DNA from 3 places in the Paenibacillus sp. Y660 genome. Region 2 is predicted to be linked to each of the others. Evidence: predicted binding sites of a transcription regulator. Region 2 holds the regulator's gene; each other region holds the start of a gene.
The links. Region 2 encodes Rex, which represses fermentation and respiration genes when NADH is low (regulators of the CRP and FNR family bind a similar motif). Its sites were predicted from a motif close to TTGTGAAATATTTCACAA; they were not measured.
Positions count from the first base shown of each region.

Region 1: a site for Rex is predicted at 2,350-2,367, ahead of nadA (quinolinate synthase NadA). Genes of this name have one in related genera too.
Region 3: a site for Rex is predicted at 1,936-1,953, ahead of nirB (nitrite reductase large subunit NirB). Genes of this name have one in related genera too.

Region 1 covers NZ_JBXBBJ010000022.1:15,527-20,151, reverse strand. The annotation lists gene AC2TDN_RS20440 (ABC transporter ATP-binding protein) at 1-59, shown strand, start outside; gene AC2TDN_RS20435 (ABC transporter permease) at 65-1,147, shown strand; gene AC2TDN_RS20430 (ABC transporter permease) at 1,149-2,111, shown strand; gene nadA (quinolinate synthase NadA) at 2,434-3,372, shown strand; gene nadB (L-aspartate oxidase) at 3,503-4,625, shown strand, end outside.
Region 2 covers NZ_JBXBBJ010000002.1:62,170-66,794, reverse strand. The annotation lists gene dinG (ATP-dependent DNA helicase DinG) at 1-1,322, shown strand, start outside; gene AC2TDN_RS03095 (redox-sensing transcriptional repressor Rex) at 1,319-1,975, shown strand; gene AC2TDN_RS03090 (amidohydrolase) at 1,956-3,257, shown strand; gene AC2TDN_RS03085 (cell wall elongation regulator TseB-like domain-containing protein) at 3,257-3,787, shown strand; gene AC2TDN_RS03080 (hypothetical protein) at 3,902-4,432, shown strand; gene AC2TDN_RS03075 (AAA family ATPase) at 4,434-4,625, shown strand, end outside.
Region 3 covers NZ_JBXBBJ010000011.1:107,713-112,337, reverse strand. The annotation lists gene AC2TDN_RS14900 (molybdopterin molybdotransferase MoeA) at 1-787, shown strand, start outside; gene moaA (GTP 3',8-cyclase MoaA) at 804-1,832, shown strand; gene nirB (nitrite reductase large subunit NirB) at 2,030-4,471, shown strand; gene nirD (nitrite reductase small subunit NirD) at 4,485-4,625, shown strand, end outside.

The DNA of each region.
Region 1 (4,625 bases), on a different contig from region 2:
TTGGTTTGATGATGGCTGGCAATAAGTCGGCCGTTGCTGCATCAGAGGGGAGAGGATAGCGTATATGGAAACATTAAAGAAAATATTTAATAAATCTTCTATCCTTATTCCAGGTGTGGCGATCATACTCGGGCTATTGATCGGCGCTATTGCTATGCTAGCTGGAGGCTACAATCCTATTCTGGCCTACAGCTCATTGCTGGACAAGCTCTTTAGCACGCCTTACAACATGGGCGAAGCCGTTCGGGCGATTACTCCATTGATCTTTACGGGTCTTGCGGTTTCGTTCGCTTTCCGTACTGGACTTTTCAATATCGGGGTAGAGGGACAATTTGTAATGGGCATGACAGGCGCAACGATTATAGGGGTTCTGCTCGACTTGCCTTGGTATATCCATGCTCCGCTTGCCATTATTACGGGAGCTGTATTCGGTGGGCTATGGGCGGCAATTGCCGGATATTTGAAAGCAAAACGCGGCGTCAACGAAGTTATTTCTTCCATTATGCTGAATTGGATCGCCTTGTTCTTGTCTAATTTTATTATTGCGAAGTTTCTGGTCGAGAAGGGTCAGCAGAAATCGATGGCCGTTCATGAATCGGCAATGGTGAAGATTGACTGGCTTATTAAATTGACGGACAACGCTCGGATGCACTGGGGAACGATCATTGCACTCATCTGCATCGTCGTGTTTTATATCGTGCTTTGGCGTACGAAGCAAGGCTATGAGCTGCGCGCCGTTGGACATAATCCCGATGCGGCACTGTATGCGGGGATGAATGTTAAATTAACGATGGTTAAATCGATGTTTATAAGCGGTGTGTTTGCCGGCCTCGGCGGCGTGTTTGAAATTTTGGGCGTGTTCGGCAACCAGACGGTTATGGCTGCTTCACCGGGATACGGTTTCGATGGCATTGCGGTAGCATTGCTTGGCGGCAATACGCCAATTGGCGTACTTCTTGGTGCAATCTTGTTCGGCGGCCTCAGCTACGGCTCGGCAGGCATGAGCTTTGGCGCTGGCGTTCCGCCAGAGGTTGTGCGCATTGTAATCGGCGCCGTTATTTTCTTCGTTGCTTCGCATGGATTGGTGAAGTGGTTCTTGAAGCCTTTTCTAAATAAACGTGCAAGCAAGCGGAAGGAGGCGGTGTAGAATGAACGTAATCGATGTCATTGGACAGCTTATTAATACAACACTTGTGTTTTCCACCGCTCTTATCTTTGCAGCACTCGGGGGAATGTACTCCGAGCGTTCAGGTGTCGTCAACATTGGGCTGGAGGGCTTGATGGTATCCGGCGCGTTCGCTGCTGCGGTTGCTACCGAATATGCCATTCAGGCTGGCCTCGGAAATGCGTCTCCTTGGATCGGACTCGTAGCGGCAGCCATATATGGTGTCTTAGTTTCGCTGCTGCATGCCGTATCCACCATCACGTTCAGGGCCGATCAGACGGTCGTGGGCGTCGTTATTAACATTTTCTCGCTAGGATTGTCGCTTTACTTAACCAAAAGCTTATTTGACGGTTCGGGACAAACGCCGCAGCTTGCAAACGTATTTCACAAAATGAAAATACCTTTCTTATCGGATATACCGCTGCTTGGCAAAGCGATCTTTACTGCTTATCCAACAACATATATCGTCATCATTCTTGCAGTTGTCAGCTATTTCGTTCTTTTCCGCACGCCATTTGGCTTAAGACTTCGCGCGGTGGGCGAGCATCCTAGCTCTGCGGACACTGTCGGAATCAGCGTTACGAAATATCGTTACATCGGTGTATTGCTCAGTGGAGCGCTCGCAGGTCTCGGCGGTGCAACGATTACGCTGACTACGACGAGCAGCTTTGCGCATAATACGATTTCGGGGCAAGGCTTTATCGCGCTGGCAGCGCTCATTTTCGGCAAATGGAATCCCCTTGGCGTCGTTGGAGCAGCCATGTTCTTTGGCCTTGCACAAGCACTAAGAAGCTTCGCGCAGCTGTTTGAATTCTCGAAGCAAATTCCAGTTGAGTTTTTCTACATGCTGCCTTACGTTCTGACGTTAGTCGTACTGGCAGGAGCTGTCGGCCGCTCGAACGCTCCTTCAGCACTTGGACAGCCTTACGATCCGGCTAAGCGGTAGTGTCATTAAAGATGCAAAGGTCTCTATTCCATTATGGATGGAGGCCTTTTATTCATTTTTGAACACCTAATGAAGTTGAACTTTGCTATCAGATAGCCTACTTGTTAATTAATTTTAAATTGCTGCCCGAAAATGGCCTTTAATACATTGACAGTAGCATCTACCACGTGTAAATTAAATCTTAATCAAATGAATTTATCCCTTTTGGTTTAAACTATAGGTAAGCGACTTTCTAAGTTTGTGCATCAATTCACAAAGTTCAGCTTGCCGTATAACGGAATGGGCATTATCCCCCATCCCTCATAAGAGGAGAGGATTTACTGTGGAAGCACTGGCACTGGAACGCAAGGCGGAGCAAAACCGTGAGCTGCGTGAACGGTTGTTACAGTTGAAGAAAGAACGGAATGCTATCATTTTAGCCCATTATTATCAGCGTGATGAAATTCAAGAGGTAGCTGATTTCCGCGGAGATTCCTTCTTGCTTGCTCAGAAGGCAGCTCAAACGGATGCCGATGTTATCGTATTCTGCGGCGTTCACTTCATGGGCGAGAGCGCAAAGATTTTGGCGCCAAACAAGACGGTCATCATTCCCGACGAGCGTGCAGGCTGCCCGATGGCAGACATGGTAAGCGTGGACGGCTTGCGCAAGCTGAAAGCGCAGCATCCAAATGCAAAGGTCGTTACGTATATCAACTCGTCTGCGGAAATCAAGGCTGAGACGGACATTTGCTGTACGTCGGCGAATGCGGTTAAGGTTGTTAACTCGGTTGAAGGTGACGAGATCATCTGGGTACCGGACAAAAACCTTGGTCACTATGTGCAGCAGAACACCGATAAGAAAATGATTATCTGGGAAGGCTACTGCAACACGCATGACATGCTTACCGTGAAAGACGTAGAAGAAATGAAAGCGAAATATCCGAACGCACAGTTTGTTGTTCACCCGGAATGCCGTCCTGAGGTTGTCGAGCTTGGCGATTTTGTAGGCAGTACAACCGCAATTATCAAATATTGTAAAGAATCGGAGTGCCAGGAGTTTATCGTAGGCACAGAGGACGGTACAGGCTACCAGCTTCGACTAGACAGCCCAGACAAAACATTCCATTTTGCATCTAAATATTTGGTATGTCCTAACATGAAGGTAAATAATTTGAAGAAGCTCGTAAAATGCTTGGAAACGATGCAGCCTCAAATTTATGTACCGCCGCATGTTGCGGATCAAGCACGTTTGTCCTTGGAGCGCATGCTACTCGTGAAGTAGTATGCGCTACTCCTATGTTTGAAATATAAGACTTATTCGTACTCATTTCCTATTATGCTTATATTTCACCACGAAACGAAAGCAACAAAGCCAAAGCCGGCTTTTGCCGTTTACGCTTGGAGGAGCCATAATGATTCCCAGATATTTAGTCGATGTGCAGTTGAGTGAGCTGCCTGTTATTGAAAAAGATGTCATCGTTATCGGGGCCGGCATTGCCGGTCTTTTTACAGCTATACGGTCAACCGAGCATCATTCCGTTCTTATGATTACCAAAAAATCGCTGCTCGACAGCAACACGCGCTACGCGCAAGGCGGTATCGCTGCTGTTATATCGGACGAGGATTCGCCCGCTTACCACAGGCAGGATACACTCGTTGCAGGGGCTGGCCTGTGCTCGAACGAAGCGGTTGATGTGCTCGTTCATGAAGGACCAAAGGGCGTTCGCAGCCTGATCCAGATGGGCACCCAATTCGATTTGGAAAATGGCGAGTTTGCGCTTACGAAGGAAGGCGCGCATAGCCAGCGGCGTATTTTGCATGCCAACGGTGATGCGACGGGCTTTGAGATCGTTAGAGCGCTATCGGAAACCGCTATTGCTAATCCGAAAATAGAAGTGTGGGACGATCATTTTGTGATCGACCTTATTACTCAGGACGGCGAATGCTGCGGCGTTATTGTGCAGAAGCCAAGCGGTCAACGATTGTTCGTGAAAGGAAAAGCGGTCATCCTGAGCTCCGGCGGAGCCGGTCAGCTCTACCGCTATACAACCAATCCCGAGGTTGCAACGGGAGACGGCATTGCGATGGCTTATCGTGCAGGAGCATACATACAGGATGTGGAGTTTATTCAATTCCATCCGACTTCCCTTTGCTATCCGGGCGCGCCGAGATTTCTCATTTCGGAAGCCGTGCGCGGAGAAGGGGCGTACCTCCGCAACATAAAAGGAGAGCGCTTCATGGAGCGTTACCATGAGCAGCTGGAGCTGGCGCCAAGGGACATTGTGGCAAGAGCGATCGTCAGCGAGATGGAAGAGACGAAATCAACCTTCGTCTATATTGATATTACGCATGAATCGGCGGAAATGGTGAAGCACCGTTTTCCTACTATATATGAATACTGCTTGAGATACGGTCTCGACTTAACGTCCGATTGGATTCCAGTTGCCCCTGCTATGCATTACATGATGGGAGGAGTGAAAACCGACCTAAATGGGGAAACGAACATTAAGCGTTTGTTTGCATGCGGCGAGGTAT
Region 2 (4,625 bases):
TTGATACGGTTATTCCTATTTTTCAAGAGATTAAGGAGCACTGGGATAAACTATTTGAAATGCTTTATAGCTTTACGTCTACCTCTTCGGATAGTCCAACCGAGAATGGGCAGTCTGTGTGCCGCCTTAAGAAAAACGAGCTTCCAGCAAGCTGGGAAGATGGCGTTACAGTTGAAGAGAATTTACATACCGAGCTTAACCGTGTAGTTCGCACTGTCGACAAGATGGTTACCGATATTAAAGACCGAGTAGACGATTCTGGCGTACAGGCGATCATTACCGATCTTAACGGAGCCGTTCGCGATTTATCGCGTCTTAAGGATGAGCTGCGGACCTTTATAAAGCTTGATCTTGCGGATTCGGTATTTTGGATCGAGGCGAGCAGCACTTACCGTCATCGGTCTGTACAATTGTATGGCGTTCCTGTAGATGTAAGCGCGCAGCTTCAAAAGTACTTCTTTGATGTAAAAGAGAGCATCGTATTGACGTCAGCAACGTTATCGGTGCAAAAATCATTTCAATATGCATCAGAGCAGCTCGGGCTGACTGGCTATGAAGAGCAAGGAAAGCTTAAAACCGTACAGCTTCCCTCGCCCTTCAACTATAGGGAGCAGGCACTCGTTGTCATACCTCGTAATTTTCCGGCGCTGCGAGGCGCTGCTGTAGATGATTCTTACTTGGATATGCTTGTAAAATCGCTCGCTGACGCTGCAAAGGAAACGAACGGCAGAATGCTCGTGCTGTTCACGTCCTACCGGATGCTTAAGCAGGTATATGAGCCGCTTAAGGATCAATTAAGCGCAGCAGGCATTCAAGTACTCGGACAGGGCATCGACAGCGGCAACCGTACAAAGCTCACTAGACGATTCCGCCAGACGCCTGAGTCTGTTCTTCTTGGTACGAGCAGCTTCTGGGAAGGTGTAGATATTCCTGGCGAAGCTTTGATTTGCCTGGCTATCGTTCGATTGCCATTCCAGCCGCCGAATCATCCATTAGCAGAGGCCAAGGCTGAAATGCTGCAGCGTCAAAAGCAAAACCCATTTATGAAGCTGTCTATTCCTCAAGCGGTTATACGCTTTAAACAGGGCTTCGGAAGGCTTGTAAGAACATCGCAGGATAAGGGTATTGTAATCATATATGATACGAGGGTAATTGATACGTACTATGGGAAGCATTTCTTATATTCCTTGCCGGGTCCAAAAATCGAAACGATGCATACGGATCAAATGATTGTACGGATGCGGGAATGGTTGTCGGAAGAAAAGCAGGAAGTTCCGCAGTTGAGTCAAGCTGCGTCTAGTGCTGAGGAGGAGAAGCGATGAAGCAAACGAAAATATCGGAGGCCGTAGTCAGAAGGCTCCCGATTTATCTCCAAGTATTGAACGAAATGCATAATCGCGAAATTCAAACCGTTTCATCACAAGAATTAGGCGTGAAGCTTGATCTAAATCCTGCTCAAATCCGTAAGGATCTTGCTTATTTCGGTGATTTTGGGCGCAAGGGTGTCGGCTATGACGTCGTTTATTTAATTGAAAAGATACGGCAGATTTTGAAGGTTGATCAGACGATTAAGGTTGCATTGGTGGGAGCCGGCAATTTAGGACATGCCTTATGCAATTACAATAAATACTCGAAGGACAACATGCAAATTACGGCCGTATTCGACGTGCACCCAAGCAAAATCGGAACGAGCATTAACAATTTGATCGTGCTGCCTATGAGCGAATTGGCGAATACCGTTTCGGAGCAAAAGATTAGAATTGGCATTATAACGGTGCCGGCTTTTGAAGCACAAAATGTCGCCAATCAATTCGTGGAGGCAGGCGTAGAGGGGATATTGAACTTTGCGCCTGCCATCCTGCGTGTTCCGGATGAGATTCGAATACATAACGCGGATTTCACGAAGGAGCTGCTTAGCTTAGCCTACTATTTAGTTAGAGAAGGAGAGTCCAAGGATGAGTCAGATTTGGATTGAAGATGGTTTGTTTGTTACGATGGATGATGCAAATCCAACGTTTAAGGGACATATGGTCGTTACGGATGACCGGATTACCTATATAGGTACGGAAGCGCCTGTACAGCTTTCAGAAGGCGTCCAAAAAATCGACGGAAGCAAGCTGGCATTTATGCCAGGCCTTATTAACACACATGGCCACGCGGCGATGAGCCTGCTGCGGGGATACTCCGATGATCAGAATCTGCAAGTATGGCTAGAGCAGAAAATGTGGCCGATGGAAGGAAAATATGTCGATCAGGATACGCGTGCCGGCAGCGCTCTTGCTATTGTTGAAATGCTCCGCTCGGGTACAACGGCTTTTGTCGATATGTATGATCGGATGGATCAGGTTGCACAAATGGTAGAACAGAGCGGTATCCGCGGCGTATTGACACGAGGTGTAATTGGCCTATGCCCGCCGGACGTTCAAGAGGCAAAGCTTGCTGAGGCAATCGCATTCGCGCGCGATTGGAACGGCAAAGCGGATGGCCGCATTACAACGATGATTTCTCCGCATGCGCCTTATACATGTCCGCCGGATTATATTGAACGGTTTGTCCAGGCAGCACATGATTACAACTTGCCGCTGCATACGCATATGTCCGAAACATTAGCTGAGGTTGAGCAAAATGTTAGGGATTACGGCGTTCGTCCCGTTGAGCATTTGGAGCGGCTTGGCTTCTTCTCGCGCCCAGCGCTCGTTGCGCATGCCGTGCATCTAAACGATGCTGAGATCGAGATCCTTGCTGCCAAGGGGGTAGCGGTATCGCATAACCCAGTAAGCAATCTTAAGCTTGCGAGCGGCATCGCGCGCGTACCCGACCTGCTTCGTGCCGGCGTGACCGTATCGCTTGGAACGGACAGTGTCGCAAGCAACAATAATTTGGATTTGTTTGAGGAAATTCGGTTCTCTGCTCTGCTGCACAAAGGCGTGTCAGGCGATCCAACCGCAATTCCGGCAATTGAGGCATTAAAGCTGGGTACTGTCTACGGAGCCAAATCCATTTGGCAGCAGGATCAAATCGGCAGCTTGAAAGAAGGAATGAAGGCTGATTTTATCGCTATTAACATCGAGCAGCCGCATTTCTATCCGAAGACGGATATGATCTCGCATTTGGTTTACTCCGGATCCGGACGCGACGTTGCGCATGTATGGATTGACGGGCGGCAAGTACTCAAAGACGGCGAATGCACCTTCCTCGATGAGCAGAAAATTCGTTACGAGGCGCAAGCGAGCTTCGATCGCTTGCTGCAAGCCTAATGCGCGTAATCGCTAGAAAACGTCCGCCGTTTATGACGCTGCAGAAATGGTTGTTTTTGATCGTCGCTAGTCTTTTGCTGCTGATCACCTTTTTCTTTATTTATTTTCGCGATATACAAGGTCCAGAGTGGTCAGCCATAAAGGATGCCAAGGAGCAAGCAACAAAAGCGGCTGATCTAGCTTCTATTAATAATGTATATCATCATATATGGAGCAAAGAGAGCTGGGTTGTTGAAGGCGTAAATCAAGCGGATGATAAGGTATTCGTATGGCTGACCGAAGATCAATTGCCCAAGATCATTAATGCGGATGATGCCGTGTCGGAGCAAACGCTGAAAAGTTCGTTTAATAATGAGAAGCCAGACGCGAATATTAAACGAATTCAACCTGGCCTGTTTGGTGGAAAACCGATTTGGGAAGTCTATTATGATGATGGCCAGAAGCCTCTGCATTCCTTTTACGATTTCTATAGCTTTGATGACGGAACCTTCATTGATTCTTATAAATTGCCTGCCAAAACGGAGCCCTAAGGCTCCGTTTCCTTATATTGATGGACGAATCTCGCAGCTTAACATGATATACTTTCGTATAGCGGAATTGATATACGGAAAGATCAATATATAGTTGCGGGAGGTAATTTCATTATGATAAAACCACGTGTGATGCCGGTAATCATTACCGCTGCAATTTCGGCTTCCGTTTTGTTTGGCGGCTGGGCCATTTATAATCAAGTTGCTGTAGCAGCGCCATTGGAGCAGGTTGTTAATGAAGTGCAAGGCGTAGTATCGTCTGGCAAACCGGTAATGGACAGCGAACAAGTGACTATTCAGGTGGAGTTGGCGCCAAATGCTAACATCCGAGATATATACGAGAATATTTCTGAAAACGGCAAAAACGTGTTTGGTGACCGCAAGCTAGTGCTGGATATAAAAGAAAAATCCAGCAAGCAGCTGGATGATCTATGGTATTCCTCGATGTTCGAGGTTGCAGAAGCGATGGAAACAAAAACGTATTCGAGCATTCCAGAAGCAATGAACAAAGCAGCAAAAGCGATGAAGGATGTAACAATTGCAACAGTGATGGATGACAACAACGTATATATAACGATTACGAATAAAGAAGCAGTAAAATATGTTGTGCTTCCACGTACGCCAGCTCAATTGGAGGCATGGTAATATGAGAAAATACGGAGTGGAAATCGCAATCGGAATTGTACCTGTACTCATTGCTTTTTTAATTTTTATTGGCCAAAATGTCTTTCCCATACTGATGCTTGGCGTATTGGGCTTTGTGGTAGTCTATGCAGCGCGAGGCAAAGGCAAGCTAACGGCTATGTCGAGCCAAAAGCGAAGCACTGAGGCGAAGTCG
Region 3 (4,625 bases), on a different contig from region 2:
CGCAGGCACTCGAATCGGCCCAGGACAAATTGCACTGCTCGCTTCATTAGGTTATGATAATGTTCCTGTTTACCGGCGCCCTATCGTGGGTGTATTAACGACCGGAAGTGAACTAATCGCAGTGGGGGAGCCGCTTCAGCCGGGGAAAATACGTAATAGCAATGCTTACATGCTTGCAGCGCAAATAGAGCAATATGGCGGGCTTGTTGTCAACTATGGCACAGTTCCGGATCATATAGATAAAGTGGCGAGTACGATTCATGCAGCGCTGGAGAAATGCGATATGCTCATTGTCAGCGGCGGGGTATCCGTCGGCGATTATGATGTCATGGCGGAATTTTTTGCTGCAACGAACGGGAACGAAGCCGAGCTGCTCTTCAATAAAGTGGCCATGCGGCCTGGAAGTCCAACCTCGGCTGCCGTCATGAATAAGAAGCTCGTCTTCGGTCTATCCGGCAATCCCGGCGCTTGCTTTGTTGGTTTTGAGCTGTTTGTGCGCCCCGCTCTGCTTGCGATGCAAGGTAAAGAAAATCCTCTCCCATCCAGTATTCAAGCGACTATAACAAACGATTACAATAAAGGATGTCCGCACGATCGATACATTCGGGGAAAAATGACATACTCCCAGGAGCAAGTAACGGTGAGTGTGTTGGAGAAGAACAGTTCAAGTATGCTAGTATCTATTCAAGATGCCAATTGCCTCATTCAGATCCCATCGGGATCCAAAGGTGTCTCAGCCGGTCAGATCGTTAAAGTGATCACTCTTCCTTATGAAATAACCAAGTAGTGAAGCGAGGTGGACAATGGAAAATCAGAACAAACAAGATTCCAAGGTCGTGGATGCTTTTCAAAGGCCTCTTCGCGATCTTCGTATATCGATAACCGACCGCTGCAATTTCAGGTGCCGCTATTGCATGCCGGAGGAAGTGTTTGGCCCCAATTTTCGGTTTTTAGGGCAGGATAAGCTGCTTTCTCCTCAAGAGATTGAGAGGCTAACGCGTATTTTTGTTTCGCTTGGCGTTTCGAAAATACGGATTACAGGCGGGGAGCCCCTGTTAAATAAAGATATCGCCAACATTATTATGCGTATTCGCCGAATAGAAGGCGTCAAAGATTTGGCTGTTACAACGAACGGTTCGCTATTAAAGTCGAAAGCCAAGGCATTAAAAGACGCCGGGCTGGAGCGAATTACCGTGAGTTTGGATAGTTTGGACGATGACCGGTTCGGAGCCATGAACGGGAGAGGTTTTTCGGCAAAAAGAGTATTGGAAGGCATTGATGCCGCGGCGGCTGCCGGATTGTCCGTAAAGGTAAATATGGTCGTCCAGAAAGGTATCAATGAACAGGATATTGTTCCGATGGCCCGATACTTCCGCGAAAGAGGTCATAGTCTGCGATTTGTTGAGTTTATGGATGTCGGGAATAGCAATGGATGGAATTTGAAGCATGTCGTTCCGAGCCAAAGCGTTTACGAAATCATTCACAAAGAAATGCCTCTCGAGCCTGCAGGATCAAACTATTTCGGCGAGGTTGCGACACGGTATCGTTATATTGGTTCTCAGGAAGAGATCGGCTTGATTTCCTCTGTAAGCCAGGCGTTCTGCAGTTCTTGCACGAGAGCCAGGCTTTCTGCGGAAGGCCACTTGTATACGTGTTTGTTTGCTTCAGAGAAGACCGATCTGCTAGGTATGATCAGGGGCGGCGCCAGCGATGATGAGGTAAGATCGTTCATTGCTCAAATTTGGGGCAATCGTATGGACCGTTATTCCGAAACGAGACTTACACAGACAACTCCTAAGCATAAGGTTGAAATGTCCCATATCGGCGGATAGTCTGTTGTGCCGCACGATCAGAGATGATTGTTTTCATATATAGAAGAGCCCGTGGCGAATGGATGCTGCGGGCTTGTTTTTATGCACGTGTAATTTGGAGGTTCTGTGATAAAATTCACATCCTTGCCGGACGATTCTCTTTATGATTAAAGCATAAGGATTAAGAGAATTGAGACAGCATTGGAGGAGGAACTAATATGACTATCCATGGAGATAAACGTGAGAAGCTTATACTAATCGGCAACGGCATGGCGGGAATCAACACGATTGAGCAAATATTGAAGCTGGCGCCGGACAAGTACAACATTACGGTCATCGGTAAGGAGCCGCATCCCAATTATAACCGTATTCAATTGTCCTACCTATTGGAAGGCAGCAAGTCTTTCGATGAAATGATTTTGAATGATTATTCCTGGTACGGGCAGCACGGAATTACATTGTTCGCCGGGATCGAGGCAGCGCAGATCGATATCGACTCCAAGCAAGTGCAATTGAGCGATGGTTCATTCAGCGCCTATGACAAGCTGATCATTGCGACAGGATCCAAACCCGTTATGCTTCCGATTCCAGGTGTAGATAAAGAAGGGATCGTCAGCTTCCGGGACGTGCAGGACTGTGAGCGAATGACCAGAGCGGCGCGTACATGGAAGAAGGCTGCGGTCATCGGCGGAGGCTTGCTCGGGCTTGAGGCCGCGAAGGGACTGCTGAAACTGGGAATGGAGGTAACAGTCGTTCATTTATTCCCGGATTTGATGGAACGGCAGCTCGACCCAGCCGCCTCCGCCATGCTGCAAACGGAGCTTGAGGAGCAGGGAATTCGGTTCCTTCTAAAGAAGAAGACGGTGTCAATCGGCGGTGGAGCGCGTGTTGAAAGCTTGCAGTTTGAAGACGGCTCATCGCTCGAAACGGATTTCCTCGTGATGGCGGTAGGCATTGCTCCGGAGACCGCACTGGCTCGCGATTGCGGCATAGAGACAGCAAGAGGCATTATCGTAGACGACTTCATGCAGACAAGCGCGCCTGATGTATATGCGGTTGGCGAGTGCAATCAGCATCGTGGCGTCAGCTACGGGCTTGTAGCGCCGCTGTTTGAACAGGGAGCTGTGTTAGCCAAACAGCTGTGTGGTCTGCCTGTGGAGCCTTACCAAGGCTCGATCGTCTCGACCAAGCTGAAAATATCCGGCGTCGATGTTTTCTCTGCAGGGGAGTTTCAAGATGCTTCCGGGCTGGATGTTATCCGCATGCAGGACAATTGGAATAAGACGTATAAAAAGGTCCTTCTTCGCGATAATCGTATCGTCGGCTGCGTGCTGTTCGGAGATATTACGGATTCGGCCCAGCTGTTCAAATGGGTGAAGGCGCATGAACCGATGACGAGGGACATTCATGAACAGCTTGTGGGTTCGACGCATGCAGAGGGCACGGATCCGCTAGCTTTTGTTGCCGCTATGCCGTCCGATGAAATTGTTTGCGGGTGCAACGGGGTTACCAAAGGCATGATCATCCAAGCGATTGCGGATAAAGGCCTCACTACAGTAGAAGAAATCAAGAGTAGTACGGGTGCCAGCCGGTCATGCGGAGGCTGTAAACCGATGGTAGAGCAGATCCTTGCTCTGACGCTGGGTGATCAATTTGAGGCCAACCATCAAGGTGCCGAGTCGCTTTGCGGCTGTACGACCCATAGCCGGGAGGATGTGATAGCGGCCATTCGGGATAAGCGCCTGACCCATGTTCGCGAAGTGATGAACGTGCTGGAGTGGCACAACCCGGAAGGCTGCACGAAGTGCAGACCGGCGATCAACTATTACATCGGCATGGTTTGGCCGGAGGCTTTTGAAGACGAGAAGGATTCCCGGTTTGTCAACGAGAGGCTGCATGCCAATATTCAAAAGGACGGCACATACTCGGTTGTACCTCGCATGTACGGCGGCGTTACGACACCGGAGCAGCTTCGCAAAATAGCCGACGTCGCCGACAAATTCAAAGTGAAAATGGTCAAGGTAACGGGTGGACAGCGTCTCGATCTTCTGGGCGTGGAGAAGGAGGATCTTCCTCGCGTATGGGAAGAGCTCGGCATGCCATCGGGATATGCGTACGCCAAGGCCATCCGAACAGTGAAAACATGTGTCGGCTCTACATTTTGCCGATTTGGCACGCAGGACTCCATTGGTATGGGAATACTGCTGGAGAAGAAGTTCGAACGGCTCTGGATGCCAGCCAAGTTTAAAATGGCCGTTAACGGCTGCCCGCGTAACTGCGCCGAGGCGGAGATTAAGGACTTCGGCATCATCGGCAACGATGGAGGCTGGGAAATCTATGTAGGCGGCAACGGCGGGGTGAAGCTAAGAGCTGCGGATCTATTATGCAAGGTGAAAACGGATGAAGAGCTTATCGAGCTTGCGGGTGCTTTCATCCAATTTTATCGGGAAACCGGAAAGTACGGGGAGCGGACATCGGATTGGATCGAAAGACTGGGCCTGCCTGCGATTGTCCAAGAGATTGTCGAGAACAAAGAGCGCCGGAAAGAGCTCGTGGCTAGAATTGAACTGGCCCTGCAAGGGCTGCACGATCCTTGGGGTGAAGTTGTGGAGAGGGAAGAGCTGAGGCATCAATTATACGAGCACATTCATGTGAAGTGAGGGAGGCAACAGTATGGAAGCCATGAGGAGTAAAGGTAGTGCGAGCTATTACCCGGTGGGAAATCTTGCGGATTTCCCACTGCATTTGGGGAAAGTCGTTAAGCTCGGCGGTGAACCGGAGATCGCCATATTCCGTTTGTCCGAACGCACCGTA